DNA from 3 places in the Kitasatospora sp. cg17-2 genome. Region 3 is predicted to be linked to each of the others. Evidence: riboswitches for the same ligand, from Rfam matches in the RefSeq annotation. Region 3 holds a riboswitch; each other region holds the start of a gene.
The links. Region 3 has a riboswitch for cobalamin ahead of metE (5-methyltetrahydropteroyltriglutamate--homocysteine S-methyltransferase). Riboswitches for the same ligand answer to the same signal wherever they lie in the genome.
Positions count from the first base shown of each region.

Region 1: another riboswitch for cobalamin. It lies ahead of ACW14Y_RS25475 (ribonucleoside-diphosphate reductase subunit alpha); the one in region 3 lies ahead of metE (5-methyltetrahydropteroyltriglutamate--homocysteine S-methyltransferase).
Region 2: another riboswitch for cobalamin. It lies ahead of ACW14Y_RS29530 (cobalamin biosynthesis protein); the one in region 3 lies ahead of metE (5-methyltetrahydropteroyltriglutamate--homocysteine S-methyltransferase).

Region 1 covers NZ_CM132923.1:6,027,167-6,037,123, reverse strand. The annotation lists gene ACW14Y_RS25490 (glycosyltransferase family 2 protein) at 1-1,341, shown strand, start outside; gene ACW14Y_RS25485 (glycoside hydrolase family 26 protein) at 1,341-2,744, shown strand; gene ACW14Y_RS25480 (GH12 family glycosyl hydrolase domain-containing protein) at 2,841-4,094, shown strand; cobalamin riboswitch at 4,156-4,317, shown strand; gene ACW14Y_RS25475 (ribonucleoside-diphosphate reductase subunit alpha) at 4,503-6,923, shown strand; gene ACW14Y_RS25470 (ribonucleotide-diphosphate reductase subunit beta) at 6,944-7,939, shown strand; gene def (peptide deformylase) at 8,066-8,704, opposite strand; gene ACW14Y_RS25460 (tetratricopeptide repeat protein) at 8,747-9,736, opposite strand.
Region 2 covers NZ_CM132923.1:6,983,992-6,993,948, reverse strand. The annotation lists gene ACW14Y_RS29555 (phosphatidylserine decarboxylase) at 1-484, shown strand, start outside; gene ACW14Y_RS29550 (CDP-alcohol phosphatidyltransferase family protein) at 471-1,349, shown strand; gene ACW14Y_RS29545 (hypothetical protein) at 1,462-2,898, opposite strand; gene ACW14Y_RS29540 (alpha/beta hydrolase family protein) at 3,284-4,399, opposite strand; gene ACW14Y_RS29535 (helix-turn-helix domain-containing protein) at 4,569-5,315, opposite strand; cobalamin riboswitch at 5,590-5,788, shown strand; gene ACW14Y_RS29530 (cobalamin biosynthesis protein) at 5,892-6,863, shown strand; gene ACW14Y_RS29525 (cobyric acid synthase) at 6,860-8,374, shown strand; gene ACW14Y_RS29520 (putative cobaltochelatase) at 8,371-9,957, shown strand, end outside.
Region 3 covers NZ_CM132923.1:8,426,453-8,436,409, forward strand. The annotation lists gene ACW14Y_RS35385 (prenyltransferase/squalene oxidase repeat-containing protein) at 1-1,730, shown strand, start outside; gene ACW14Y_RS35390 (hypothetical protein) at 1,727-3,082, shown strand; gene ACW14Y_RS35395 (CbiQ family ECF transporter T component) at 3,087-4,367, shown strand; gene ACW14Y_RS35400 (ABC transporter ATP-binding protein) at 4,364-6,019, shown strand; gene ACW14Y_RS35405 (ECF transporter S component) at 6,016-6,900, shown strand; cobalamin riboswitch at 6,893-7,130, shown strand; gene metE (5-methyltetrahydropteroyltriglutamate--homocysteine S-methyltransferase) at 7,294-9,609, shown strand; gene cobF (precorrin-6A synthase (deacetylating)) at 9,667-9,957, opposite strand, start outside.

The DNA of each region.
Region 1 (9,957 bases), 2.4 Mb from region 3:
GGCGAGTTCCGGGCGAAGACCAAGTCCGGCAACCACAACTCCTGGCGGGCCGAGCACGAGCACAAGTACGACGTGGTGGCCCAGATGGACCCGGACCACGTCCCCCTGCCGTGCTTCCTGGAACGCACCCTCGGCTACTTCCGCGACCCCGACACCGCCTTCGTGGTCGCCCCCCAGGTGTACGGCAACATGTACGACAACTGGGTCGCGCACGGCGCCTCCGTGCAGCAGTACCTCTTCTCCGGCCTGGTCGAGCGCGGCGGCAACGGCATGGACGCGCCGCTGCTGATCGGCACCAACCACCTCTACCGGCCCGCCGCCTGGCAGCAGATCGGCGGCTACCAGGACTCGATCATCGAGGACCACCTGACCAGCATGCGGGTGCAGGCCACCGAGAACCCGGCCACCGGACGCCGCTGGAAGGGCGTCTACACCCCCGACGTGCTGGCCGTGGGCGAGGGCCCGACCTCCTGGACCGACTACTTCAACCAGCAGAAGCGCTGGGCGTTCGGCATCTGGGAGATCCTGCTCAGGACCCGGCTGCGCAAGGGCATCCGGCTGCGCACGCGCCAGCGGGTGCTGTACGGGCTGGTGCAGTTCTACTACCCCAGCGTGGCCGTGACCACCGTCCTCGGCAGCCTCGCCACCGCCGTCTACCTGGCCTGCGGGATCACCTCGATCCAGCTCGACACCGTGCTCTGGACCTCGCTCTGGGGTGCCAGCATGGGCAGTTGGTTCCTGCTCTGGCTCTGGCTGCGGCGCTTCAACCTGGCCGCCCACGAGCGGCGCGAGATCGGCATGGCCGGCATGGGCCTGGCCCTGTTCGCCGGACCGGTCTACCTCGCGGCCGCGATCGCCGCGCTGCTGCGCCGCCCGCTGGCCTACGCGGTGACCGCCAAGGGCGATCTGCGCAGCGCCGAGCGGCTGTCGACCTTCCGGCTGCACCTGCTGTGGGCCGCCGTCGCGGCCGGGCTGCTCGCCGCGAGCTTCACCCTGCACCACGGCATCTGGCTGCTGCGGTTCTGGGCGGGCCTCAGCATGTTCACCGGCATCGCGCCGCCGGTGATCTCCTTCGTCAGCGCGCGGCGGATCGCCCGGGCCGAGCGCCGGGCCGCCGCCGGGCTGCCCGCCCCGCGCCGTGCCGTCGGCACCGACGCCGACACCGTCGGTGCCGATGACGACATGGACGACATGGACGACATGGACGACGAGCCCGCCGGACCCGCCGGACCGGACGAGGACGGAACAGCCGCGGGAGGCCCCGGGACGGGCCCCGAGCGGGAACTCGCGGAACTGCTGGAGCCGGCCCCGGCCGGCGGCGGCCGGAAGGGCGGCCGCTGATGCTGCGGATCACCGTGCCCCGGATCGTCGGCCTGCTCGCGCTCGCGCTGCTGGCCAGCTACGCCTTCGTGCTGGCGCCGAAGTACAACGCCCGCCACGCGCCCGAGCCGTACGCCTTCTCCGGCAAGGCGCCGACCGCGATGCCGGACTGGCTGGTCGCCGCGCTGGCCGCGCCGGCCCCGACCGCCGCCGCTACGCCCGCCGACACCCCCGCCCCCGCTCCCGATCCGACGGCGGGCGGCGAGGAGACGGCCGCCCCCTCCCCGGCCCCCGCCGAACCGGCCCCGGCGCCGGCCCCCTTCCCGGCCCCCGGCGGCGCCTTCATGGGCCTCATGACCAAGGCCGGCCCCTACGACCTCGCCCCGGTCGAGGAGTTCGCCACCGCCGTGAAGCACAACCCGAACGTGCTGGAGTTCTCGGTCGGCTGGTGGGACAAGCGGTTCGACCGCCGGGTCTTCGACACCGTGGCCGAGCGCGGCATCATGCCGATGGTCGCCTGGGAGCCCTGGGACTTCCACAAGGAGTCCAAGGTCGACAAGCTCCGCGGCGAACAGCCCGACTACGCGCTGAGCCGCATCGTCGGCGGCGAGTTCGACCCCTACATCAAGCAGTGGGCGGAGGGCGTCAAGAACCTCGGCTACCCGATCGCCCTGCGCTTCGCCCACGAGATGAACGGCTACTGGTACCCGTGGGCCGAGCAGGCCAACGGCAACCGGCGCGGCCAGTACGTCCAGGCATGGAAGCACGTCCACGACCTCTTCCGGCAGGCCGGCGCCGACAAGGTGGTCTGGGTGTGGAGCCCGAACATCGACTACGAGAACGCCACCCCGCTGGACTCGCTCTACCCCGGTGACGACTACGTCGACTGGATCGGCCTGTCCGGCTACTACGGCACCGTCGGCCTGGAGAAGTACGCCTCCTTCGAGCAGATCTTCGAGCCGACGCTGAAGAAGCTGCGGGCCTTCAGCCAGAAGCCCGTGGTGATCACCGAGACCGCCGCCACCGACAGCTCCGGCCAGAAGGCCCGCTGGATCACCGAGATGTTCGAGCAGTTGCCCCGGCACCCGGACATCATCGGCCTGATCTGGTACGAGGCCGTCAAGGAGGTCGACTGGCGGGTCACCGCGTCCGGCCCGGCCAGCGCCGCGTACGCCGCCGGGGTGTCCGCGCCCCGGTACGCCGGGCAGTGGACCGTCCGCTCGCAGCCGCTGCTCACGGTGCCGCCGCCCGCTCCGCCCGCCACGCCGCCCGCCGCCACGTCCACGCCCTCGGCCCCGGCCCCGACCTCGCCGAGCGCCAGGCCGACCGGCGGCACCGGCACCAAGCCGTCCGGGGGCACCGTCCCGCCCCGGAAGCCGACCACCACCAAGCCCCGGAGCTCCCCGTCGGCCGAGGCGGGCTAGCCCCCGACCGACCGGGGCCCGTCCGCCCCTCGAAGGCCGCCAGGCACCGGCCGGCCCGCACACCGAACACCAGTACCCCGTTGGGAGGCGAAGAGCATGCTCCGCCCGTTCCTGCCCGGCCCCGGGCGTCCCCGGCCGCGCGCCTGGTGGTGGCTCGCGCCCACCGCCCTCCTGGTGCTCTGCCTGTGCGCCGTGCTGATCCCGCGCGAGAGCGCCCCCTCGACCGCCGCCGTCGCCCCGCCGCCGCCCCCACCGCCGCTGAGCTCGGCCGAGCCCGGCGAGCTGTGCTCCACCGCGCAGAACCGCTACCCCTCGCAGCCGGTGGACTCCGGGCGCTACGTCATCAACCCCAACGAGTGGAACGCCACCGGCGGCCTGTGCGTGCACGGCGGCAACGACGGCGCCGCCTTCACCGTCACCCGCAGCGCCGTCGCCCGCGGCAACCTCACCGACCCGGCCCGCGGCCCCGGCGCCTACCCCCACATCAGCACCCCGCTCGGCAGCGACGGCGTCAGCCCGCTGCCCATCGCCGTCGACAACCTGCGGTACGCCACCAGCACCTGGCGCACCACCCAGGTCGACGGCGGCGTCTGGAACGCCTCCTACGACCTCTGGTACAGCACCACCCGGGGCAGCTGCTCCTTCACCGAGAGCGCCGAGGTGATGATCTGGCTGCGCGGCAACGGCACCTCGCCGTTCGGCAAGCAGTCCGGCGAGCTGCGCAGCGGCGGCCAGGCCTACCGGGTGTACGAGGCGCCGAAGAAGAGCAGCCACACCCTGATCACCTACGAGGCGGCCTCCGCCACCAACGTCGTCACCGACCTCGACCTGCGCGCCTTCACCCGCGACGCGGTCCAGCGCGGCTACGTCCCGGCCGGCTCGTACCTGTGCGCCGTCCAGGCCGGCTTCGAGATCTGGGAGGGCGGCGCGGGCCTCGGCACCGACGCGTTCTCGTTCGAGGTCGCCGCGGGCCGCCCCAGCGGCGCGATCACCTCCGCGGTGCCCGGCTACTGCCTGGACAGCCGGGTGGCCGGCGACCCGGCCGCGGTCGGCGCCGCCACCTGCGACGGCTCCCCGGCGCAGAGCTGGACCATGGGCGAGGACGGCTCGGTCGGCCAGGCCGGACGCTGTCTGGAGGACCCCGACATCGGGTTCCCGGTCCTCACCGGCTGCACCCGCCGGCCCGATCAGCGGTGGCGCTCCACCGACGGCGGGCAGCTGCTGAACGAGGACTCCGGGAAGTGTCTGGAGAACCCCGCGACCGGCCCCACGGGCACCGGGAACGGCTCCCAGGTACGGATGCGGCTGTGCGCCGCCAAGCCCGCCCAGGAGTGGCACAGGCCGGTCTGAGGGGCGCCGAAAGCCCCCGCAGCCTATCGCACCCGACCCGCGACACGCAGCGCCGCGACACTACATGTGGGGCTTCGTCGGACGAGCGCCACTAGATGTATGCTCACTCCTGCTGTCGAAGCAGGGGAACCCGGTGCGAATCCGGGACTGCCCCGCAGCGGTGTGCGGCCTCCTCCCGAGGGGGCCCGCGAGTCCGAGTACCTGCCGACAGCGTGCCGGCGCCTCCCCGCAGAGGCCATGCGCACCAGCACCATTTCCGGGCCTCGCGGGCGGGCCGGGGACGAATCGCGAGCGGCGCCCACGGGTCCGCGCGGCGTACTCCCCTGCCCCGAACGGCCCGGCCCCCGATCCACCGCCGTCGACCGCCGCCAGGAGAGAAGCGCCTTGACCACCGCTGCCTCAGTCGTCCTGCCCGCCCAGGGTTCCAGCTCCGTCCCCGTCGACCCGACGGTCGCCGACCCGGGCGGTGCGCTCCTGCGCATCCTCACCGACCGCAGCGCCGACCTCCCCCAGGTGGACCCCGGTCACGTCGCCGCCGCCGCGCTCCGCGGCCGCCACGCCGGCTCGGACTTCGCCGAGCTGCGCGGACTCGCCGTCGACGCCGCCGCGTCGATGATCGCCGAGGACCCGCAGTACTCGAAGCTCGCGGCCCGGCTGCTCGCGCTGGAGATCGTCGACGAGGCGGCGACCCAGGGCGTGGTCTCGTTCTCCACCTCGATCGCCGTCGGCCACGCCGAGGGCCTGATCGGTGACACCACCGCCGCCTTCGTCGCCAAGCACACCGCCACCCTGGACGCGCTGATCGACGCCAAGGGCGACGACCGCTTCGAGTACTTCGGCCTGCGCACCGTCCAGAGCCGCTACCTGCTGCGCCACCCGATCACCCGCAAGGTCGTCGAGACCCCGCAGCACTTCCTGCTCCGTGTCGCCTGTGGCCTGGCGGTCGGCGACACCGAGCAGTCGGTGCGCGAGGTGGCCGAGCTGTACCGCCTGATGAGCCGGCTGGAGTACCTGACCTCCTCGCCGACCCTCTTCAACTCCGGCACCCGGCACCCGCAGATGTCCAGCTGCTACCTGCTGGACTCGCCGCTGGACAACCTGGACTCGATCTACTCCCGCTACGCGCAGATCGCCCGGCTGTCCAAGCACGCCGGCGGCATCGGCCTGTCCTACTCCCGGATCCGCTCCCGCGGCTCGCTGATCCGCGGCACCAACGGCAAGTCCAACGGCATCGTGCCGTTCCTGCGCACCCTCGACTCCTCGGTCGCCGCCGTCAACCAGGGCGGCCGCCGCAAGGGCGCGGCCTGCGTCTACCTGGAGACCTGGCACGCGGACATCGAGGAGTTCCTGGAGCTCCGCGACAACACCGGTGAGGAGGCGCGCCGCACCCACAACCTGAACCTGGCGCACTGGATCCCGGACGAGTTCATGCGCCGGGTCAACGCCAACGCCGACTGGTCGCTGTTCTCCCCCGCCGACGTCCCCGAGCTGGTCGACCTGTGGGGCGCCGAGTTCGACGAGGCGTACCTGAAGGCCGAGCTGGCCGGCAAGGCCGTCCGCACCATCCCCGCGCAGACCCTCTACGCCCGGATGATGCGCACCCTGGCGCAGACCGGCAACGGCTGGATGACCTTCAAGGACGCCTCCAACCGCGCCGCCAACCAGACCGCGCTGCCCGGCCGCACGGTGCACAGCTCCAACCTCTGCACCGAGATCCTGGAGGTCACCGACGACTCCGAGACCGCGGTCTGCAACCTCGGCTCGGTCAACCTCGGTGCCCACGTCGCCGCCGGCGCCACCGCCGCCGACCTGCTGAACGCGATGGACTGGGACCGGCTGGACGCCACCGTGCGCACCGCCGTCACCTTCCTCGACCGCGTGGTGGACATCAACTTCTACCCGACCCCCGAGGCCGGCGCGTCCAACAACCGCTGGCGCCCGGTCGGCCTCGGCGTGATGGGCCTGCAGGACGTCTTCTTCCAGCTCCGCCTGGACTTCGACTCCGCCGAGGCCAAGCAGCTCTCCACGCTGATCGCCGAGCGCATCATGCTCACCGCCTACGAGCGCTCCGCCGACCTGGCCGAGCAGCTGGGCCGGCACGAGGCGTACGAGGAGACCCGCGCCGCCCGCGGCGAGCTGCACATCGACCACTTCCCGAGCGCCGCGCCCGAGTGGGCCGACCGCTGGGAGGCGCTGCGCGCCCGGATCGCCGCGACCGGCCTGCGCAACTCGCTGCTGCTGGCCATCGCGCCGACCGCCACGATCGCCTCGATCGCCGGTGTCTACGAGTGCATCGAGCCGCAGGTGTCCAACCTGTTCAAGCGCGAGACCCTCTCCGGCGAGTTCCTCCAGGTCAACCCGTACCTGGTGCGCGAGCTCAAGGAGCTCGGCGTCTGGGACCAGCAGACCCGGGACGCGCTGCGCGACGCCAACGGCTCGGTGCAGGAGCTCGGCTGGCTGCCCGAGGAGGTCCGTTCGCTGTACCGCACCGCCTGGGAGCTGCCGCAGCGCGCGCTGATCGACCTGGCCGCCGCCCGGATGCCGTACATCGACCAGAGCCAGTCGCTGAACCTGTTCATGGCCGCGCCGACCATCGGCAAGCTCAGCTCGATGTACGCCTACGCGTGGAAGGTCGGTCTGAAGACCACCTACTACCTGCGTTCGCGCCCGGCGACCCGGATCGCCCAGGCCGCGTCGGGCACCGCCCGCGCCGCCGCGCCGGTGCCGGCCCAGACCGTCACCGTGGGCGCCCCGACCCTCACCCCGGAGGAGGAGGCCGCGCTGGCCTGCTCCCTGGAGAACCCCGAGTCCTGCGAGGCCTGCCAGTGAGCACCCCCGACCGCGAGAAGATGCTGCTCGACCCCGGTTTCGAGCTGACGCTGCGCCCGATGCGCTACCCGTCGTTCTACGACCGGTACCGCGACGCCATCAAGAACACCTGGACGGTGGAGGAGGTGGACCTGCACTCGGACGTCGCCGACCTGGCGAAGCTGAGTGAGGGCGAGCGGCACATGATCGGCCGGCTGGTCGCGTTCTTCGCGACCGGTGACTCGATCGTCTCCAACAACGTGGTGCTGAGCCTGTACAAGCACATCAACTCCCCGGAGGCGCGGCTGTACCTGAGCCGTCAGCTGTTCGAGGAGGCGGTGCACGTCCAGTTCTACCTGACGCTGCTGGACACCTACCTTCCGGACCCGGAGGACCGCAACGCGGCCTTCGCCGCGGTGGAGAACATCCCCTCCATCCACCAGAAGGCCCAGTTCTGCTTCAAGTACATGAACGCGGTCGACCACATCGACTCGCTGCAGACCAAGGACGACCGGCGGGCCTTCCTGCTGAACCTGATCTGCTTCGCGGCGTGCGTCGAGGGGCTGTTCTTCTACGGCGCGTTCGCGTACGTGTACTGGTTCCGCTCGCGCGGCCTGCTGCACGGCCTGGCGACCGGGACCAACTGGGTCTTCCGCGACGAGTCCATGCACATGGACTTCGCGATGTCGGTGGTCGACACCGTCCGCGAGGAGGAGCCCGACCTCTTCGACGAGAAGATGGCGCAGCAGGTGACGGAGATGCTGGAGGAGGCCGTCGAGGCCGAGCTCCAGTTCGCCCAGGACCTGTGCGGTGACGGCCTGCCCGGCATGAACACCGCGTCGATGCGGGAGTACCTGCAGGCCGTGGCCGACCAGCGGCTCGCCCGCCTCGGCATGCCGATCCGGTACGGCTCGACCAACCCGTTCGGGTTCATGGAGCTCCAGAACGTGCAGGAGCTGACCAACTTCTTCGAGCGCCGGGTGTCGGCGTACCAGGTCGCGGTCGAGGGCTCGGTCGCCTTCGACGACGAGTTCTAGACCGCGGCCGGGCCGCCCCGGGACACCGGGGTCCGGACGCACGAAGGGCCGGGGAGCTTCCGCTCCCCGGCCCTTCGCCGTTCCCGTACGGGCTTCAGTTGTTCGGGACGCCAGCTGTTCGGGACGTCAGTTGTTCGGGACGGTCGCGTAGCGCGGCGTGCCCTCGCCCATCTGCTTCAGCGCGTCCTTGCGGTCGCGCTTCGACAGCTTGTCGATGTAGAGGAAGCCGTACAGGTGGTCGGTCTCGTGCTGGAGGCAGCGGGCGAAGAAGCCGGTGCCCTCGACGCGGATCGGGTTGCCGTCCTTGTCCTGGCCGGTCACCGCGGCGTACTCGGGGCGCGGCAGCTCGGCATAGGCGGTCGGCACCGACAGGCAGCCCTCGTTGCCGTCGTCCAGGACCCGCTGGCGGTCCTTCGGGAACTCCTCCAGCACCGGGTTGATCATGTGCCCGATGTGGCGCACGCCCTCGTCGTCCGGGCAGTCGTAGACGAACACCTTGAGGTCGACGCCGATCTGGTTGGCGGCCAGGCCCACGCCCTCCGCCGCGTACATCGACTGGAACATGTCGTCGATCAGGTCGGACAGCTCGCCGTCGAACGCCGTCACGTCCTTCACCTCGCGGTGCAGCACGGGGTTGCCGAACACGGTGATCGGGCGCGCGGTGCCCTTGGTCAGGTCCGGCTCCGTTCCGACCACCTTCACCGGCGCCTCGGGCGCCGCCCCCTCCACGTCGTGCTCGTGCTCGTGGTCGTGCTGCTCGGCCATGTCTTCCGCTTCCATAGGACTACGCGTACCTCACCAGGGTACTCAGCAGACCTCTTCGAGATCCCGGTACGCCCGGGTCCCGGGGGCGGCCGCCGCCCAGCGGTCCAGCAGGGTCCGCACCAGGTGCGCGGGCGCGGCGATCCCGCACTCGCGTTCGGCCAGCCAGGACATCCCGCCCGCGCCGGTGCTCAGGTGGCTGAGGTGGCCCGGGTGCGCGGCGTCCCCGTCGTCGTGCGGGTCGTGGTGGGCGGTGTTCCCGTCGTCCGTGGCCATCCGACTCTCCGAACAGGCCCGGCACAGCAGCCGCACCGAGGACGTCCAGTCCTCGGCCGCGTAGCCGGCGTCCGCGACCAGCCGCTCCAGCGCGTCCCGGTCCGCCTCGGTCGCCGCCTGGAGCAGCACCACGTAGGTCGGCACCGGCGACGGCGCCCACAGCTCGATCTCGTCGAACACCGGGTACGCCACCCCGTCGGTGACCCGCTCGCCGTGCGGGGCGCCGTCGTGCAGCACCACCTCGCCCCAGCGTCTGCCGGAGGACGGCAGCGGGATCGACAGCACCTCGATCCGGGCCGGGTCCAGCCGCCGGCCCCACACCACCTCGGACTCGCCCTCCGGGGAGAGCCGCACCGGGGTGGTGCCCAGGTCCAGGCTGACCGGGCCGTCGCCGTGCGTGCCCTGGCCGCCCGGCAGCTTCAGCCCGTACGCCTGCCAGGCCCGGCGGGCCAGCGGCCAGTCCTGGAGCGCGGTCGCGGTGATGCCGAGGTTCCACCAGTCGGGGGCGCCCTGCTCGCGGTCCAGCAGCGCCACCGCCCGCAGCCCGGCGGCCCGGGCCTGCTCCCAGTCGCGGCGGAACTTGTGCAGCAGCGCCAGGTTGAACCACGAGTCCGACAGCCACGGTTCCAGGTCGGCCGCCATGACCAGCAGCGCGCCGGCGTCCTCGTAGCGTCCGTCGCCGATCAGCGTGAAGGCCCGATCGGTCGTCTGCCGCCAGGTGGCGGACGGCCGGTGCCGTGCCCGGTGGAAGATCCTCACGTTCGTCCCTGCCGTCGTCGTCCGCTCAAGTCGGTGTCCGCATCCGTGTCCGCTCCCGCGTCACGGGCCCGGCGCCCCGGGTCGGTGTTCCACGCTACGACCGCATCCAACCACGACGGCCGCCGCCCGCGCTCCCCACCGCCGAGGTTGCCCGTAACCCGCCCCCACCCCAGCCTGCCTGCCCCGCCCCGGCTCCTCAACCCCGGGCCGGACCGGTCCGG
Region 2 (9,957 bases), 1.4 Mb from region 3:
CGGCATGCTGTGGTTCTTCCGCGACCCCGAGCGTGAGATCGGCACGGGCAGAGTGATCTCCCCCGCCGACGGCGTGGTCCAGAGCATCGACGCGTGGCCGGACGGCCGGACCCGCGTGGCGATCTTCATGAGCCCGCTCAACGTCCACGTCAACCGGGCGCCCCTGCCCGGCACGGTGACCTCCGTCGAGCACGTGCCCGGTGGCTTCGTGCCCGCGTTCAACAAGGACAGCGACCAGAACGAGCGGGTCGTCTGGCACTTCGACACCGAGCTCGGCGACATCGAGATGGTCCAGATCGCGGGCGCCGTGGCGCGCCGCATCGTGCCGTACGTGGACGCCGGTACCAAGGTCGAGCAGGGCGAGCGGATCGGTCTGATCCGCTTCGGGTCCCGGGTCGACACCTACCTGCCGGCCGGCGTCGAGGTCGGCGTCGAGGTCGGCCAGAAGACCACCGCCGGGGTGACGCGCCTTGACCGTGACTGATCCTGAGACGATCGTCGGCCTGGACGACGAGGAGACGGCCCTGCGCCGTCGTCGCTGGGCCCGCGACCGCGAGCTGCGCGCGCCGCGCTCTCCGCAGCACCTGTCCACCGCCGACTTCCTCACCCTGGGGAACGCCGTCTGCGGCTTCCTGGCGATCTACTCGATCACCACCGGGGTGCTCGTCCCGCACATCACCAACCCGGACGCCGCGCCGGACAAGCACAGCGCCGCCACCGCGGTCACGCTGCTGCTGATCGGCTCGATGTGCGACCTGTTCGACGGCCTGGTGGCGCGCAAGCTGCGCTCCTCCGCGCTCGGCGCCGAACTGGACAACCTGGCCGACCTGATCAGCTTCGGCATCGCGCCGGCCTACTTCGTCGCGGTCTGGGGCATGGTCTCGCCCGGCTCCAACAGCCGGCTGTCGGCGCTGATCGCGCTGACCGTGCTGCTGGCGGTGGTGCTGCGGCTCGCCCGGTTCTCCACCGTGAAGATGCGGCCGGGGGTCTTCCAGGGCATGCCCTGCCCGATGGGCGCGATGACGGTGATCGCCATCGTGCTGCTCGACCCGCCGTTCCTGCCCGGTCTGCTGGCGATCTTCGCCGTCGCGTACCTCATGGTCAGCCGGATCGAGTACCCGAAGCCGCAGGGGCTGCTGGCCACCGCCACGCTGTGCTGGATCGTGCTCTCGATCGGCTGCCTCGCGGCCTGGGCGACCGGCGCCCCCGGCGGCGACACCCTGCTGCACATCGGCGCGTTCGCGCAGATCGCGCTCGCCGCGATGGCGCCGCTGCTGGTGATCCGCCGCAAGGTCGGCCAGAAGGTCGGCGACGTGCGGGCCCGCCGCGCGGAGTCGCGGATCGGCTGACGACCGCCGAAGGACGAACGGAAGGGCCCGGCTCCCCGAGGGGAGCCGGGCCCTTCCGTATGTCCGGACGCGTGTCCGGACGCGTGTCCGGTACGGGGGTGCCGCCGACGGCTCAAGCGCCGCCGCGGTGGACGCTGAACGCCGAGCGGCGGGCCGCCCTGGCCACCGCCGGGTCCGGGTGGACGCCGGAGACCGCCGTCAGCACCGAGGCCGCCCGGGGGTGCCCGGACTGCCGGGCCCGGGCGAACAGCCGCACCGGGTCGCCGGCCGAGGCACCCTCGACATGGCCCACCAGAAGTTCCGTTTCCCCGTGGTCCAGCACGGCCGCGGCGGTGTCCACCCAGAGCCAGGCGGCGTCCTCCGCGCCCAGCACATCGGCCGGGGAGACCCCCTCGTCCGAGCGCTCGGCCAGCCACAGCAGCGCGTACGGGCGCAGCACCGCCTCGTCGACGGCGGCCCGCACGGCCTGCTCGGCGGTGGATCCGGCCACCCGCAGCGCCTCGAAGGCCAGGCCGCGCACCAGGGCGTCCTCGCCCTGCGCGGCCTCCAGCAGCTCGGCCACCGCCCGGTCGGCGGGGCGGGCGGCCAGCCAGGCCCGGTACTCGGCGCGGGCGGGGCCCGGCGAGTAGTCGGCGCAGGCGCTGAGCAGTTCCATCGCGCTCTGCTCGATGTGGCCGGCGGCGGTCTGCGCGACGGTGCAGATCTCCTCCAGCTTGGCCCGCACCGCCCAGTGCCCGAGCGGGGAGAGCTCGGCCGCGTTGTCCTCGCGGACCAGCGCGCCGACGGCGGCCAGGCCGTCGAGCATCCAGTCCAGGACGGCGGCGACGTCGGCGGGCGAGGCCGGGGTGTCGATCTGCGGCTCGCGGCAGGTGCCGCGGACGGCGGAGACGGCGGAGGCCGCGTGCGGGACGGGCGAGAGGCCGAAGGCGCCCTCGCCGCCGCCGACCCGGCGCTCGTCCAGGCCGCGCCGGAGCAGCTCCAGCAGCTCGATGTCGGCGACCGGGCCGTCCACCAGGTGCAGGAAGGAGAGCAGTTGGGGTGCCTGGTCGACGGCCTGCCCGGCGAGGACGGCGAACACGCCGCGCAGGGCGGCGGGCGGCACCGGGGCGAGCAGGGTCCAGGCGTCGAACAGGGTCGACCAGCCGCGGATCACCGCCTCGTCGTCGTGCTCCCAGGCGTGCAGGCGCCAGCCGGGGACGGCGCCGCCGTCGCGGGGCTCGACCAGGCCGACCAGCAGGGCCTGGCCCCAGGCCTTGGCGGCGGCGCCCACCGTCATGGCGAGGGCGCGGCCGGCCGCGCGGGCGTCCTCCGGGAGCAGTTCGCCGCGCTTGTCGACCTCGTCGAGGTCGCCGGCCCAGCGGGCGATCCGGACGGCGTCGACCAGCATCCGGCGGGCCAGCGGGGCCAGCTCGGCGGGTGCGGGGAAGCCCTCCGGTACGGGGACCCGGCCTCGGCCGGGGGCGGGGGCGGGGCCTCGTCGGCGGGGTACGCCCTGGCTTCCCGGCCTGGCGCCGGCGGGGCGGTGGGCCGTTCCGGGGAGACGGGTCACCGTCGCACCGGAACCGTTGGTCGGCGGGAGCGGGGCATCACGGTCGCGCGGATTCCGAGACGTCACGTCGAGCAGTCTTCCCCTTGTACCGGCCTTCTGTCACATCCGGTTGTCCGCGCAGGGCGGGGCGGGGGTTCGGGGGGATCGACAAGATCGGGCAACAGAGCCCAAACCGACTGGCTTGATCTTTGTGGCGGGTGCATGCCAGGTCGGAGGGGTGGGCGGGGCCGGTGGTCCGGGCGGGGTCCCGGTCGGCCCGTGCGCCGACCGCCGCCCGGTCGGCGCGCACCCGGTGCACCCGGCTCCCCGGCCCCGCGCGGCGCGGCGGGGAGCGCGCGGCGGGGCGGGGGCGGAGAGCCCGGGGCCGGGGGCCGGTGGCGGCGGCTCAGCAGAAGGGCGTGAGCCAGCGGCGCAGGGTCTCGGAGTAGCGGTCCGGGTCCGTGTTCCACAGCGCGGCGTGGTCGCCGCCCGGGAAGGCCTGGAGGTTCACCAGCGACGGACGGCCGGCCGCCAGCCGCTCGGCGGCCCGGAACGGCGCCACCGGATCGTCGGGTCCGTGCAGCACCAGGGTGGGCACCCGGAGGTCCGCGCCCTCGGCGAGGCGGGCGAAGTCGGCCAGATCCACGCCGGTGCGGCCCTGGGCGGCCAGCGCGCCGAGTTCGGCGGCCGCGCCGCGGTACCCGGCCCTGGCCGCGTCCCGGCGGGCGGTGGCCGGCCAGTCCAGCACCGGGGAGTCCAGGACCAGGCTGCTGATCGAGGAGGCGAAGTCGGACCGGGCGGCGGCCTGCAGGGCCATCGTGGCGCCGAGCGACCAGCCGTACAGGACCACCCGGCCCGCGCCGCCGTCCAGCGCCAGCCGGATCGCCGCCTCGACGTCCCGCCACTCCGTCTCGCCGAAGTGGCCCAGGCCGTCCGGGGAGGCCGGCGCGCCCGCGTCGCCCCGGTAGCTGACCGCCAGCGCGGGCAGGCCGAGCCGCTCCAGGACGGGCAGCACGGGCAGCACCTGGCTCCGGTCGGCGCCCGGGCCGTGCACCAGGATCACCCAGGTGCCGCGCTTGCCGTCGAGCCACCAGGCGGGCATCGCGCCCAGCTCGCCCTCGACGGCGGTCTCGCCGAAGGTCAGGCCCAGCGCCGAGGCCGGGTCGCCGAGGTACACCCGGGGGGTGAAGCGGACCTCGGTACCGGCCGTGAGGGTGCCCCGGTCGGCGCGGGCCAGTCGGCGGGTGACGCCCTGCTCGTCGCGGTGCAGGACCTCCTCGACGACGGCGTGCCCGTCCTCGCCCCACTCGACGGCCCAGCGGCCGGGGCGCTCGCTCGCCGCGCTCCGGGTGAAGGTGATCCGCCCGGCGCCCAGGCTCTGCACCACGACCGGACCGGTCCGCTCCCGGGCGGCCCCGGCCGGGCGGACCATCCGCTCCGAGGCCCGGCGGCCGATCACCAGGACGGCCGCCCCGGTGCCGACCGCGGCGGCCGCCACGGTGGCCGCGATTCCCCAACGCATACTCGCTCCCCGCTGCTCGGTTCTGGGCCGACCGGTGTCCGGACCCACGTCACAGCCCAGTCCACTGGCCGGGACCCGGCCGGGCCAGCAGGACACGGCCGTACGGGTTGCCCCGTGAGGAAGGTCGCACCGGGTCCGTCGGAACGAGACTGCCAGAACGGACGGGTCCTCACACGGGGATCGCGGGCTCCCGTCGGGCGAGCAGCTCCCAGAAGCGCCCGGCCGGCGGGACCGTCGCGTCGGACGGCGCGGCCGCCCCCTCGGCGGGGCCCCAGCCGCCGGACCCCCAGTGCGCGGGCACCTGCCGCTCCTCCTGGAGCACGGGCAGCACGGCGTCGAGGTCCGCCCGGTCCACCGGCACGATCCGGACGATCGCGCCGGCCTGCGCCTGCCAGCGGCCCTCGACGCAGCGCCGCAGCCGCCGGTCCAGCTCCTCCCGGCGGCCGGTGGCGGCGACCAGCTCCCGGAGGGTCAGGCCCAGCACGTGCGCGAGCGCGGCCGTCGGCCCGGCGTCGCCGTCCCACTGACCGGTGGCCTCGGCGTGCCGGTACTCCTCGGCGGGGACGCCGATCCGGCGGGCCGCGCCGTCCGGGCTCAGCTCGCGGGCGAGCCGGAAGTCCCGCAGGCTCGCCGGGCGCACGCCCATCAGCCGCTCGGGCGGGCACCACAGCGCCCGGGCCAGCGCCAGGAACTCCTCCTCGCCGGGGGGCGGCCCGCCGTTCTCCCAGCCGAGGACGTGGGCCGGGAGCAGCCGGACGCCGTGCGCGGCCATGCCCTCGGCGACCTGTTCCGGGGTCAGGCCGAGGGCGGCGCGGTGGGCGCGGACGGCGGCGGGCGAGAACGGTACCGGGGGCGGCGGGGCGGGCGGGGCCGACCGGGCCGGGCGGGCGAAGAGGTGGGGGCGCTGGGGTCGCATGGGTCCCGACGGTAGGCGCGGCGCCGGGTGGTGCCCCAGCCGACGAACGCACGAAGCGGGCCGGGCGCGCCGCCCGGCGGGGGTGGAGGATCGCACAGCGGGGCGCGGTCCGGCGGCGGGCGGGCTCGGAGGTAGCGACGGGGAACGCGGGCGGCGGGGGCGGGCACGGGACGGGTGCCGGGGCGGGCGGCCGGACGGCTGCCGGGGCGGGTGCCGGCAGGGCTCCGGCAGGGCTCCGGCGTGTGACCAACCCCTCCGCGACCTCGGTTGACTCCCCCTTCGGGCCCGTGATGGGATCCTTCAGCCATTACGGAGGCAAGCAGAGGAAGCCGGTGCGAGTCCGGCGCGGTCCCGCCACTGTCACCGGGGAGCACGACCGGAGGTAAGCCACGGAGGGCCGTTCGCGGCCGCCGGAAGGCCCGGGAGCGCGTCCGACCCGGGAGCCAGGAGACTCTCACCCCCGGTACGTCGATCCAGGGCGCGGACCCTGAGTGAGGACACGCACGCGATGCAGGCTGCCCCGCCGGGCCGGGACGTCCCGCCGAGCACTCCGCCGACCACGCCACCCGCCTTCCCTTGCGCCCGCTGACCCGGGCCGCCGCGTTCGGCGCGGGCGCCGTCGCCGGGTACCTGGCCGACGCCCGGTTCGGCGATCCGCGCCGCGGCCACCCGGTGGCCGGCTTCGGCGGCGCCGCCGGCCGGCTGGAGCGGCTGCTGTGGCGCGACGACCGCGCGGCCGGCACCGCCTTCACCGCGCTGTGCGTGGGCACCGTCGCGGCCGGCGCGGTGGCCGCCGACCGGCTGCTCGGCCGCCGTCCGCTCGGCCGGGCCGCGCTCGCCGCCGCCGCGACCTGGACGGTGCTCGGCGGCACCTCGCTGACCCGGGAGGCCCGCACTGTCGGCCGCGCGCTGACGGCCGGTGACCTGACGGCCGCCCGGGAACGGCTGCCGCACCTGTGCGGACGCGACCCGAGCGCCCTGGACGAGCAGCAGATCGCCCGCGCGGTGGTCGAGTCGGTGGCCGAGAACACCGCCGACGCCGTGGTCAACGCCCTGGTCTGGGGCGGTCTGGCCGGCACCCCGGGGCTGCTGGCGTTCCGTGCGGTGAACACCCTGGACGCGATGGTCGGTCACCGCTCGCCGCGCTACGCCCGGTTCGGCTGGGCCTCGGCCCGGCTGGACGACGTGGCGGGCTGGCCGGGCGCCCGGCTGACCGCGCTGCTGACGGTGGCCGCCGCCCCCGAGCCGCGCACCGCCTGGCGGGTCTGGCGGCGGGACGGCTCCGCGCACCCCAGCCCCAACGCCGGCCAGGCCGAGTCGGCCTTCGCCGGCGCGGTCGGCGTCCGGCTGGGCGGGACGCTCCAGTACGGCGAACGCACCGAGCACCGGCCGGTGCTGGGCGAGGGACTGCGGCCGGTCGGGGTGGACGACATCGAGCGGGCCTGCGTGCTCTCGCGACGGGTGGGCGCGCTGGCCCTGGGTACGACGGTCGCCGGGCACCTGCTGCTGCGGGCGGTACTGATCGGGAAGCGGAGGAACCGGGCATGAGCAAGGCACTGCTGGTCGCCGGGACGACCTCGGACGCCGGCAAGAGCGTGGTCACGGCGGGCATCTGCCGCTGGCTGGCGCGCCAGGGGGTCGCGGTCGCGCCGTTCAAGGCGCAGAACATGTCGCTGAACTCCTTCGTCACCGCCGACGGCGCCGAGATCGGCCGCGCCCAGGCGATGCAGGCGCAGGCCGCCCGGGTCGAGCCGGAGGCGGCGATGAACCCGGTGCTGCTCAAGCCCGGCGCGGACGGCCGCAGCCAGGTGGTGCTGCTGGGCCGCCCGGTCGCCGAGGTCGGCGCGCTGGACTACCGCGAGCGCAAGCCGCTGCTGCTGGAACGGGCCCTGGAGTGCCTGGCGGACCTGCGCGCCCGCTTCGACGTGGTGGTCTGCGAGGGCGCGGGCTCGCCCGCCGAGATCAACCTGCGGGACCGGGACATCGCCAACATGGGCCTGGCCACCGCGGCCGGACTGCCGGTCGTCGTGGTCGGGGACATCGACCGGGGCGGCGTGTTCGCGGCGATGTACGGGACGCTGGCGCTGCTGTCGGCGGAGGACCAGCGGCACGTGGCCGGCTGGTTCGTCAACAAGTTCCGCGGCGACGCGCGGCTGCTGGCCCCCGGGCTGGAGATGCTGCGCGAACTGACCGGGCGTCCGGTGCTCGGCACCCTGCCGATGCTGCCGGACCTGTGGCTGGACGCCGAGGACTCGCTCGACCTGTCCACCGTCGTCGACCGGACCGCCGCGCGCGGCCCGCTGGGCGCCGACGTCCTGCGGGTGGCGGTGCTCCGCTTCCCCCGGCTGTCGAACTTCACCGACCTGGACGCGCTCGCCCAGGAGCCCGGCGTGCTGGTCCGCTGGGCCACCCGGCCGGAGGAGCTGGCCGACGCCGACCTGGTGGTGCTGCCCGGCACCCGGGCCACCGTCGCCGACCTCGGCTGGCTGCGCGAGCGCGGCTTCGAGCCGGTGCTGAGGGCCCGGGCGGCGGCCGGACTGCCGGTGCTCGGCGTCTGCGGCGGCTACCAGATGCTGGCCGGCCCGATCGTGGACGAGGTCGAGTCGAAGGCGGGCCCGGTGGAGGGCCTCGGACTGCTGCCGACCCGGGTGCGGTTCGGGGTGGAGAAGGTGCTCGGACGGCCCGTCGGCGAGGCCTTCGGCGAGCGGGTCGAGGGCTACGAGATCCACCACGGGATCGTCACCGTGGAGGGCGGGGATCCGTTCCTCGACGGGTGCCGGGTCGGTTCCGTCCTGGGCACCACCTGGCACGGCGCGCTGGAGAACGACGGCTTCCGGCGCGCGCTGCTGCGCGAGGTCGCGGCGGCGGCCGGCCGGGCGTTCGTCCCCGCGCCGGACACCTCCTTCGCCGACGCACGGGAGGCCCGGCTGGACCGGCTGGGCGAACTGATCGAGGAACACGCCGACACCGACGCGCTGTGGAAGCTGATCGAGGGCGGGGTGCCGGCGGCCGGATCGCTGCCGTTCCTTCCGCCCGGAGCCCCTGGGGAGCATGCATGAGTGACGTCCGATACCCGTTCACCGCGATCGTCGGCATGGCCGACCTGCGGCTCGGCCTGCTGCTGAACGCGGTCTCCCCGGCGGTCGGCGGGGTGCTGGTGCGCGGCGAGAAGGGCACCGCCAAGTCGACCATGGTGCGCGCGCTGGCCGGGCTGCTGCCGTCCATCGCGACCGTCGACGGCTGCCGTTTCGCCTGCGACCCGGCCGGCCCGGACCCGCAGTGCCCGGACGGCGCGCACGACGGCGGGGCGTCCTCGCGGCGCCCGGCCGAGCTGGTCGAGCTGCCGGTCGGCGTCTCCGAGGACCGGATCGTCGGCTCGCTGGACCTGGAGCGCGCGCTCTCCGAGGGCGTCAAGGCGTACGAGCCGGGGCTGCTGGCCCGGGCGCACCGCGGCGTGCTCTACATCGACGAGGTCAACCTGCTCCAGGACCACGTGGTGGACCTGCTGCTGGACGCCGCCGCGATGGGCCGCTCCTACGTGGAGCGCGAGGGCGTGTCGGTGCGGCACGCGGCGCGCTTCCTGCTGGTCGGGACGATGAACCCGGAGGAGGGCGAGCTGCGGCCGCAGCTGCTCGACCGGTTCGGCCTGACGGTGGAGATCGCCGCCACCCGGGAGCCGGTGGAGCGCGCCGAGGTGGTCCGCCGCCGGCTCTCCTACGACGCCGACCCGGCCGTCTTCGCCGACCGCTTCGCCGCGGAGGAGCGGGCGCTGGCGGACCGGATCACCGCCGCCCGCGAGCTGCTGCCGCAGGTGGAGCTGACCGACGCGGCGCTGCGCCAGATCACCGCCGTCTGCGCGGCGTTCGAGGTGGACGGGCTGCGCGCGGACATCGTGATGGCCCGGACCGCCGTCGCCCTGGCCGCCTGGGCGGGCCGCACCGAGGTGCTGGCGGAGGACGTCCGCAAGGCCGCCCAGCTGGCGCTGCCGCACCGGCGGCGGCGCAACCCGTTCGACGCCCCCGGGCTGGACGAGGAGCAGTTGGACCGGATCCTGGAGGAGCACGCCGAGCCGGAGCCCGAGGAGCCGCAGCAGCCGCAGGAGCCGGAGGAGGACCCGGACCCGGAGGGCGGCCCCGAGGGCGACGGTCCCGAGGGTGACGGCCCGCAGGACGGCGGCCCCGACGGCGGCGGTGGCGGCGCGCCCGAGCCGTCCGGCCAGGACGGCCCCGACGGCCCGCCGGCCGAGGCGACGGACGCCCCGGCCCAGGACGACGCCCCGGCCCCGCAGCCCGTCCCGCTCCAGCCGCCGTCCCCCGCCCGGGAGACGGCCCCGGTGGCGGCCGGCGACCCGTACCGGACCCGGCTGTTCGCCGTGGACGGCACCGGGCGCGGCGCCCAGGGCCGCCGCTCCCCCGCCGAGACCGACAGCGGCCACACCATCAGGGCCCGCCGCCCGCGCGGCCGCCTGGCCCGGCTGCACCTGAGCGCCACCCTGCGCGCCGCCGCCCCGCACCAGCTGGCGCGCGGGCGGTCCTCGCGGGCCCTGGTGCTGCACAAGGACGACTTCCGCGAGCAGGTGCGCCAGGGACGGGAGTCCAACCTGGTGCTGTTCGTGGTGGACGCCTCCGGCTCGATGGCGGCC
Region 3 (9,957 bases):
GCGACACCGGCAGCACCGCCCACGCGGCCCAGGCGCTGCTGGCCGTCGGCCAGGGCGCCCGGCAGTCGGTGGCCAAGGCATGGATCGCCGCCCGCCAGGGCGAGGACGGCGGCGTCCGCCCCGACGAGGCGACGACCGACGCGGACCCGGCCGCCACCGAGCAGGCCGTGCTGGCCCTGACCGGCACCGACTTCGGCACCGTCCGTCACGACCCGGACGGCGCCACCACCCCGCCCGCGGGGCGGACCCCCGACCCGGCCCGGGGCAGCGCCTACCTGACCGACCGGGCGCGCCTGATCGACGGCCACTACTACGAGGCCTTCCCGGCCTTCGCCGACTTCGGCCTCACCATCGACGGGGCCTTCGCCCTCGCCGCCACCGGCACCGACGACACCGCGCTGCGCGGGATCGTCGACTTCCTGGACCGGCAGGGCAAGGACGCCAACGACCGCACCGTCAACGACTGGACCGCGATCGGCACCGAGTACGCGGGCGGCGGCTCCATCGGCAAGGAGGCGCTGCTCGCGGAGGTCGTCGGCCGCGACCCGCGCGCCTTCGGCGGCCACGACCTGATCGCCGCCCTCGCGGCGGTCACCTGCGCCAAGGCCGACGACAACACCGGCTGCGCGGGTGCGGGCAACTACACCTGGGCCACCTCGGTGTTCTCCCAGGCACTCGGCATCATGGCCCAGCTGCGGGCCGGTGACACCGCGAACGCCGCGGCCCCGATCGCCTACCTGAGGAGCCTCCAGCACGCCGACGGCTCCTGGCCCAGTCTGATCCCCGCCACCGGCGACTCAGACGTGGACAGCACCGCGATGGCCGTCATGGCGCTCGCCCTCGCCCCCGGTGACGAGGCCGCGGCGGCCGTCGACAGGGGCGTGGCCTGGATCGCGGGCCGGCAGCTCGCCGACGGCGGCTTCCCCGGCGCGGCCGGCGACTCGACCAACTCGGCCGCGCTCGCGGTCCAGGGCATGACGCTCCGCCGGTCCGCCCATGTCGCGGCGATCGCGAAGGCGCTGGACTTCCTCGCCGGTCAGCAGAACGAGGACGGCGGCTTCAACGTCGCCTCCGAGGGGCAGCGGGGCTCGGACGTGCGGGCGTCCACGCAGGCGCTGGGTGGCGCGACCGGGATCTCCTTCGGGACGCTGCGGCGGGAGGTGGGCGGGACGCCCACGCCCACGCCTACGGCGACCGGGACTGTTACGCCGACTGCCACGGCTACTCCGACTCCGACTCCGACTGCTACGGCTACGGTTACGCCGACCGGCACGGCGACGGCGACGCCGACTGTGACGCCGACCGTGACCGGGACGCCGACCGCTACGGCCACCGCTACCGCCACCGCTACCGGGACGCCGACTGCCACGGGTACACCGAGCCCGACCGCGACGCCGAGCACGACTCCGCCGGGTACCGCTTCCCCGACCGCCACCGCCTCCCCGGCGGCCTCCGGGGCTCCCGTCCTCCCCGGCACGTCCGTCCCTCCGGCCGTCGATGCCCCCGTGGCCGGGGGCATCGACGAGCCCGTCCGCGGTGGCGTCGGCGCACCGGTGGTGGCCGTCCCGGTCCGGGGCGGCAGTGGTACCGGCACCGGTGGCGGCCTCGCCAGTACCGGTACCGAGACCCTGGTGCTCACCGGCGCCGCCGGGCTGCTGACCGCGCTCGGTGCGGCGGCCGTGCTCGTCGCCCGGCGCCGGACCGGAACCGCCCCGGGGCGTCACCGGTGAGCGGGCGGTTCGGCCGGTTGACCGGGGCCGCCGCACTGACCTTCGCCGTCGCGTTCGGCGGCGTCGGCGCGGCCGCCGGTCCGGCCGCCGCCTCGCCGCTGCCGATCGAGGAGTGCACGACCACCTCCGGTGTGGTGCTGGCGGTGGACTTCAGCAAGTGGGGCGGTCCGCTGCTGCGCTCCTGCGGCACCACCCCCACGACCGGGTACGTCCTGCTCAACCAGGGCGGTTGGAAGACCACCGGGACCGGGCACGACGGTCCGGCGTTCATCTGCCGCATCGGCTACAGCGGCTTCCAGGGCGGCAAGCAGTTCCCGACGCCGGACCAGGAGAAGTGCGTCCTGACGCCGCCGGCCACGGCGTACTGGTCGTACTGGCACGCCGATCCCGGCCAGAACGATTGGTCGTACAGCCAATTGGGCGCGATGAGCTATCAGCCGAAGCCCGGCAGCGTCGATCTGTGGATCTTCGGCGGCACCAACATCGAGGGCACCGAGGGCCGTCCCTCCGTCTCGCCCGACACCCTGCGGGCGCACAACACGACCCCGGGCGGCGGGACCACGCCCGTGACTCCCGAACCGCCCCAGCCGCCCGCGGGTTCGGGCGGCGGTGGCAGCACCGGTGGAAGTGGCGGCGGCACTACCGGCACCGCCGGTGGCAGCGGCAGCAGCGGGAGCACCGGCGGCGCGAACGGCGGCTCGTCCGGGACGAGTTCGGCCGGTTCCTCGGGTTCGTCGAGCGGCTCCTCGGGCGGATCCTCGGGAGGGAGCGCGAGCGGCTCCTCGGGCGGTAGCGGCGGCGCGTCCTCCGGCTCGGGTTCGTCCAGCTCCTCGGGCGGCAGCACCGCCGGTGGCACGGGCGGCGGCAGCACGGGCTCGGGCGGCGCGCCCGTCACGAAGCGCCCGCCCACGACCGGCGGCACCACCACCGGCGGCACCACCGGCGGCACCACCGGCGGTACGTCCGCCGGCACGGCCGGTGCACCCGCCACCACCCGGCCCGCCACCGCCCCGGCGAACCCGCCGGCCGACGCGCCCGCGCCGACCGCTCCCGAGCCCGAGGTCCCGGCGGCCACCGCCGACCCCACCGGGGACCCCTCGGCGGAGCCGGCCACCGTCGACACCCAGCCCGCCACCGACGCCGCCACCGAAACCGCCGTGCCCACCCCCGACGCCAGTACGTCGCAGCCCGCGCACGCGAGCGGCCCCGTGGTGGTGGACGCGGCACCGGCTGCCGACGCCCCGCACGACTCCGGCTCGATGGTCCCGGCCGTGGTGGGCGCCGTCCTGGTCGTGGTGCTCGGCGTGGCCACCGTGCTCACCGCGCGGCGCCGCCGCCGACAGGCCGAGTGATCGGGTGAGCACGCCCGACAAGCGCTCCGCCAGCTCCCCGTCCGCCGCCCCCGGGCGGCTCGCGGGGGGCCGGCGCAGTCCGCGGAACCTGCACCCGCTCGCCTGGTGGACCTGGGCGCTCGCCCTGGCGACGGCGGCCAGCCGCACCACCAACCCGCTGCTGCTCCTGCTCGTGCTCGCTGTGCTGGGCTACGTGGTCACCGCCCGTCGCACCGACGCCCCGTGGGCGCGCGGCTTCGGGTACTACCTGGGGCTGGCCCTCACCGTGGTGGCGATCCGGGTGGTCTTCCGCTGCGTCTTCGCGACCGGCATCACCCCGCACGACCACCTGCTGTTCTCGCTCCCGCACATCCCCACCCCCGCCTGGTACGCGGGCATCGAGATCGGCGGGCCGGTCTCCCTGGAGGCCACCCTCTCGGCGGCCTTCGACGGGCTGCGGCTGGCCTGTCTGATCTGCTGCATCGGCGCCGCCAACACCCTCGCCAACCCCAAGCGCGCCCTGCGCGTCCTGCCCGCCGCCCTCTACGAGCTCGGCGTCGCCGTGACGGTGTCGCTCAGCGTCGCCCCGCAACTGGTCCAGAGCGTCCAACGGGTCGCGCGGGCACGGAGGTTGCGGGCGGGCCGGACCAAGGGCGTCCGCGCGCTGCGCAGCATCGTCGTCCCGGTGCTGGAGGACGCCCTGGAGCGTTCGCTGCACCTGGCCGCCGCGATGGACTCGCGCGGCTACGGACGGGCGGGGACGGCCACCCGCCGGTCCCGCCGCACCACGGGCGTCCTGATGCTGCTCGGCATGTGCGGGCTCTGCGCCGGGGTGTACGGCCTGCTGGACGGAACGGCCCCCGCCGCCCTGGGACTTCCCGCACTGGTGGCCGGGGCCGTCCTGTGCGCGGCGGGCCTGGCGCTCGGCGGGCGCCGGGTGCGGCGCACCAGCTACCGGCCGGACCGCTGGCGGGCCGCCGAGTTCGGGGTGGCCGGCTGCGGGGTGGCCGCCGCCGTGCTGCTCTTCGGGACCGTCGGCTACGACGCCACCGAGCTCAATCCTTCGCTGTATCCGCTGACGTGGCCGAGCCTGCCGGTCGTCCCGGTGCTGGCCCTGCTGCTGGCCGGGGCCACCGGGGCGATCGCGCCGCCGCCCGGCCGCCGGCCCGAGCCCGCGACCCCGCCCGGGCCGCGCCCGGCGGCGCGCACCGGCGACCACCGCACCACGTCCGACCGCACCACGTCCGACCGCACCACGTCCGACCGCACCACGTCCGACCGCACGACCACCGAGGTGAGCAAGTGATCCGATTCGACCGGGTCGGCGTGCTGTACGAGGGCCGCGGTGCCCCCGTCCTGCGCGACGTCGACCTGCACGTCCCGGAGGGCGAACTCTGCCTGGTGGTCGGCCGGACGGGCGTCGGCAAGTCGACCCTGCTCGGCGCCGTGAACGGTCTGGTGCCGCACTTCACCGGCGGCACCCTGCGCGGCCGGGTCACCGTCGACGGCCGGGACACCGCGCACCACCCGCCGCGTGAACTGGCCGACGTGGTCGGGGTGGTGGGGCAGGACCCGCTGGCCGGCTTCGTCACCGACACGGTGGAGGAGGAACTCGCCTACGCGATGGAGCAGTTGGCCGTCCCGCCGGAGGTGATGCGCAAGCGGGTCGAGGAGACCCTCGACCTGCTCGGCCTCGCCGAGCTGCGCCACCGCGCGCTGCACGAGCTGTCCGGCGGCCAGCAGCAGCGCGTCGCCATCGGCTCGGTGCTGACCGCGCACCCCCGGGTGCTGGTCCTGGACGAACCGACCTCCGCGCTCGACCCGACGGCCGCCGAGGAGGTGCTCGCCGCGATCACCCGGCTGGTGCACGACCTCGGAGTGACCGTGCTGCTCGCCGAACACCGCCTGGAGCGGGTGGTCCAGTACGCCGACCGGGTGGCCTACCTGCCCGGCGACGGCACCGTCGTGCACGGCCCGCCCGCCGAGGTCTTCCGGGACACCTCGATCGCGCCGCCGGTCGTCGAGCTCGGCCGGCTGGCCGGCTGGAGCCCGCTGCCGCTCTCGGTCCGGGACGCCCGCCGGGCCGCCGCCCCGCTGCGGGAGACCCTGGCCGCGCGCCCGGCACCGGCGCCGCGCCGCGGCGCCGCCGAGGGCGGCACCGTGCTGTCCGCCGAGCGGATCGTGGTCCGGTACGGGCCGGTGACCGCCGTCCGGGAGGTCGGCCTGGAGCTCCGGGCCGGCCAGGTCACCGCCCTGATGGGGCGCAACGGCTCGGGCAAGTCCTCGCTGCTGTGGGCCCTCCAGGGCTCCGGGCCCCGGCAGGGCGGCAGCGTACGGGTGCTCCGGGAGGACGGCGGGCCGTCCAAGGACCCCAAACGGGTCACGGCGGCGGAGGCCAGGCGGCTGGTGGGGCTCGTCCCGCAGACCCCGACGGACCTGCTGTACCTGGAGTCGGTGGCCCAGGAGCTGGCCCAGAGCGATCTGGAATCGGGCCGCGTGCCGGGAGGGGAGGCCGGGCCGACCGCGCGGGGGATCCTCGACCGCCTCGCCCCCGGCATCCCGGACGGCACCCACCCCCGCGACCTCTCCGAGGGCCAGAAGCTGGCCCTGGTGCTGGCGATCCAACTGGCCGCCGCACCCCGGGTGGTACTGCTGGACGAGCCCACCCGCGGCCTGGACTACCACGCCAAGGAGGCGCTCACCGGCATCGTGGCGGCCCTCGCCGCCGAGGGCCGCACGGTCGTGGTCTCCACCCACGACGTCGAGTTCGTGGCCGCCGCGGCCGACCGGGTGGTGGTGCTGGCCGAGGGCGAGATCGTCGCGGACGGCCGCACGGACGAGGTCGTCGTCGCCTCGCCGACCTTCGCCCCGCAGACCGCCAAGATCCTCGCCCCGCTGGCCTATCTGACGGTCCGCCAGGTCACGGAGGCGCTCGAATCGGCGGGGGCGGCCCGATGACCGCCGTCCGGATCCCCGGCCGCGCCCGCGTCGTCGTGGCGCTCGCCGCCTTCATCGGGCTCGTCGCCTTCACCTGGCCGTTCGTCGTCGCCCCGGGGAAGTTCGGCTCCTCCTACGCCCCGCCGCTGATCTTCGGGGCGCTGATGCTCCTGGTGCTCGCCGTCGTCGTCGCCGAGATCTCGGCGGGCGGCATCGACGCCAAGGCCCTCGCCATGCTCGGCGTGCTCTCCGCCGTCAACGCGGGCCTGCGCCCCCTGGGTGCGGGGACGGCGGGGGTGGAGACGGTCTTCTTCGTCCTCGTCCTCGCCGGTCGGGTCTTCGGCCCGGGCTTCGGTTTCACCCTCGGCTGCACCTCGCTGTTCGCCTCCGCCCTGCTGACCGGCGGGGTCGGTCCCTGGATGCCGTACCAGATGTTCGGCTGCGCGTTCGTCGGCCTGCTCGCCGGGCTGCTGCCGCCCCTGCGACGGCGCTGGGAGGTGCCGGTGCTGGCCCTCTACGGCGCCTTCTCCGGCTACCTCTTCGGCTTCCTGCTGAACCTCTCCTTCTGGCCGTTCTCGACCGACCCCAACAGCTCGATCGCCTACCTGCCCGGGCTGCCGTTCACCGAGCAGTGGCACCGCTACCTGCTCTTCGACGTGGCGACCTCGCTCGGCTGGGACACCGGCCGCGCCGTCACCACCTTCGTCGCCGTCCTCGTGGTCGGCCCCGCCGTCCTGACCGTCTTCCGCCGCGCCGCCCGCCGCGCCAACTTCGAGCCGACCGTGCGCTTCGAGGCCCCGCCGGGGGAGTCCGGCACCCCGGCCGCCGACGGCCCCCGGTCCCGATCCGTGGACACCGCGGTGGAATCCGTCGCCCCGACCGGTGGTTTGCCTCTAGGCTGACCCCGTAGCTGGTTCGTCCTGCCCGCCAGGCAGGACGTCGTAAGAGGGAACCCGGTGACGCCTTTCGACTGGCCAGTCCGGGACTGCCCCGCAGCGGTGAGCGGGAACGACCGCCGTCATACGCACTGGGTCCGAGCCGGGCCCGGGAAGCGACGGCCAGTAGGTGTCCGCCCTCGACGAGGGTGAGCGTGCCCGCGAGTCCGAAGACCTGCCCGCTGCCCGTCCGCGGAGGAACCGCGGGCGGCTGTCCGATGACCTCGAGGGCGGGTCGGCGACCACAGCAGGCGGTTGAGGCACGTCCGTTCGCGGCGGCCACCGTCCGGCTCGTCGTCCCTTCGCGCCCTCGTCCCGTCACCGGGCACTTGAGGAGCAAGACTCGCGAAGGAGAGTCCCTTGACAGCGAAGTCCGCAGCCGCGGCCACCCGGGCGACCGTGCACGGCTACCCCCGCCAGGGCCGGAACCGGGAGCTCAAGAAGGCGATCGAGGGCTACTGGAAGGGCACCGTCACCGCCGACGCCCTCCGGGACGCCGCCATCGAGCTGCGCCGGGAGAACTGGCGGCAGCTCGCCGACGCCGGCGTGCTCGAAGTCCCCACCGGTGACTTCTCGTTGTACGACCACGTGCTCGACACCACGGTCGCCGTCGGGGCGATCCCGGCCCGCCACCGGGCCGCCGTCGACGCCGACCCGCTCGACGGGTACTTCGCCATGGCGCGCGGCACCCAGGACGTCGCGCCACTGGAGATGACCAAGTGGTTCGACACCAACTACCACTACCTGGTGCCCGAACTGGGCCCCGACACGGTCTTCGTCGCGAACCCGGCCAAGGCGGTCGGCGAACTCGCCGAGGCGCTCGCGCTCGGCCACGAGGCCCGGCCGGTTCTGGTCGGCCCGGTCACCTACCTGCTGCTCGCCAAGCCCGCCCCCGGCGTGGCGGCGGACTTCGAGCCGATCACCCTGCTCGACCGGCTGCTGCCGGTCTACGCGGAACTGCTCGCCGCCCTGAAGGCCGCCGGCGCCGACTGGGCGCAGCTGGACGAGCCCGCGCTCGTCCAGGACCGCACCCCGGCCGAACTGAACACCGCCGCCCGCGCCTACCGCGAGCTCGGCGCCCTCACCGACCGGCCGAAGCTGCTGGTCGCGAGCTGGTTCGACCGCCTCGGCGAGGCCCTGCCGGTGCTCGCCAAGGCACCCGTCGAGGGCCTGGCGCTGGACTTCACCGGCCCCGCCGCCGCCAACCTGGACGACCTCGCCGCCGTCGGCGGCCTGCCGGGCAAGCGACTGGTCGCGGGCGTCGTCGACGGCCGCAACATCTGGATCAACGACCTGGAGAAGTCGCTCGCCACCCTGGCGACCCTGCTCGGCCTCGCCGACCGGGTCGACGTCGCACCCTCCTGCTCCCTGCTGCACGTGCCGATCGACGCCGCCCTGGAACGCGACGTCGACCCGCAGATCGCCCGCTGGCTCGCCTTCGCCCGGCAGAAGGCCACCGAGGTCGCCCTGCTCGCCCGCGCACTGCGCGAGGGCACCGGCGCGATCACCGCCGACCTCGCCGCCAACCGCGCCGACCTCGCCTCCCGGGCCGGCTCGCCGATCACCCGCGACCCGGCCGTGCGCGCCCGCACCGCCGCCGTCACCGCGGACGACGCCCGCCGCCCGCAGGCCTACCCGCAGCGCGCCGAGGCCCAGCGCGCCCGCCTCGGCCTGCCGCTGCTGCCGACCACCACCATCGGCTCCTTCCCGCAGACCACCGAACTGCGGCTCGCCCGCGCCGATCTGACGGCCGGTCGGATCGACGCCGCCGCGTACCGGGAGCGGATGGAGGCCGAGGTCCGCGAGGTGATCGCCTACCAGGAGAAGGCCGGCCTGGACGTCCTGGTGCACGGCGAGCCCGAGCGCAACGACATGGTCCAGTACTTCGCCGAGCAGCTCACCGGCTACCTCGCCACCCGGCACGGCTGGGTGCAGTCCTACGGCACCCGCTACGTGCGCCCGCCGGTGCTCGCCGGGGACATCTCCCGCCCGCACCCGATGACCGTCGACTGGTTCCGCTTCGCCCAGGACCTCACCGACCGCCCGGTCAAGGGCATGCTCACCGGCCCCGTCACCATGCTCGCCTGGTCCTTCGTCCGCGACGACCAGCCGCTCGGGGAGACCGCCCGGCAGGTCGCCCTCGCCCTGCGCGACGAGGTCACCGACCTGGAGGCCGCCGGCGCCGCCGTCGTCCAGGTCGACGAGCCCGCTCTGCGCGAGACGCTGCCGCTGCGGGCCGCGGACCGCCCGGCGTACCTGGACTGGGCCACCGAGTCCTTCCGGCTGGCCACCTCGGGCGTGCGGGCCGACACCCAGGTGCACACCCACATGTGCTACGCCGAGTTCGGCGCGATCATGACCGCGATCGAGGAGCTCGACGCGGACGTGATCTCGCTGGAGGCCACCCGCTCCCACATGCAGGTCGCCGGTGAACTCGCCGCCGCCGGCTACCCGCGCGAGGTCGGCCCGGGCGTCTGGGACATCCACTCCCCGCGGGTGCCGAGCACCGAGGAGGCCCTCGCCCTGCTGTGGGCGGGCCTGGCCGCGATCTCGGCCGAGCGGCTCTGGGTCAACCCCGACTGCGGTCTGAAGACCCGCGGCTGGGCGGAGACCCGCGCCTCGCTGGACAGCCTGGTCGGCGCCGCCCGCCGCCTGCGCGAGGAACTCGCGGGCTGACTCGACCCGGTCTGCCCCGGTCCGCCCCGGTCCGCCTGGACCGGGGCGGACACGTGGTCAGTCCTCGGTGCGGCGCAGCAGATAGGTGTCCATGATCCACCCCTTGCGCTCGCGGGCCTCCGCGCGCAGCCGGGCGATCTCCGGCGCCTTCTCGCCGAGCGGGCCGGAGACCAGGATCTCGTCCTCGCCGCCCAGGTAGGCGCCGTAGTGGATGTGCACGCCCTCGGGGTCGATCCGCTCGAAGGCGGCCTGCCCGTCGAGCATCACCACCGCGTCCTCGGACCCGGGCGGGAAGCCCTCGGCGGCCAGCCGGCGCGCGGTGGTGATGCGCACCGGGCGGCCGACCCG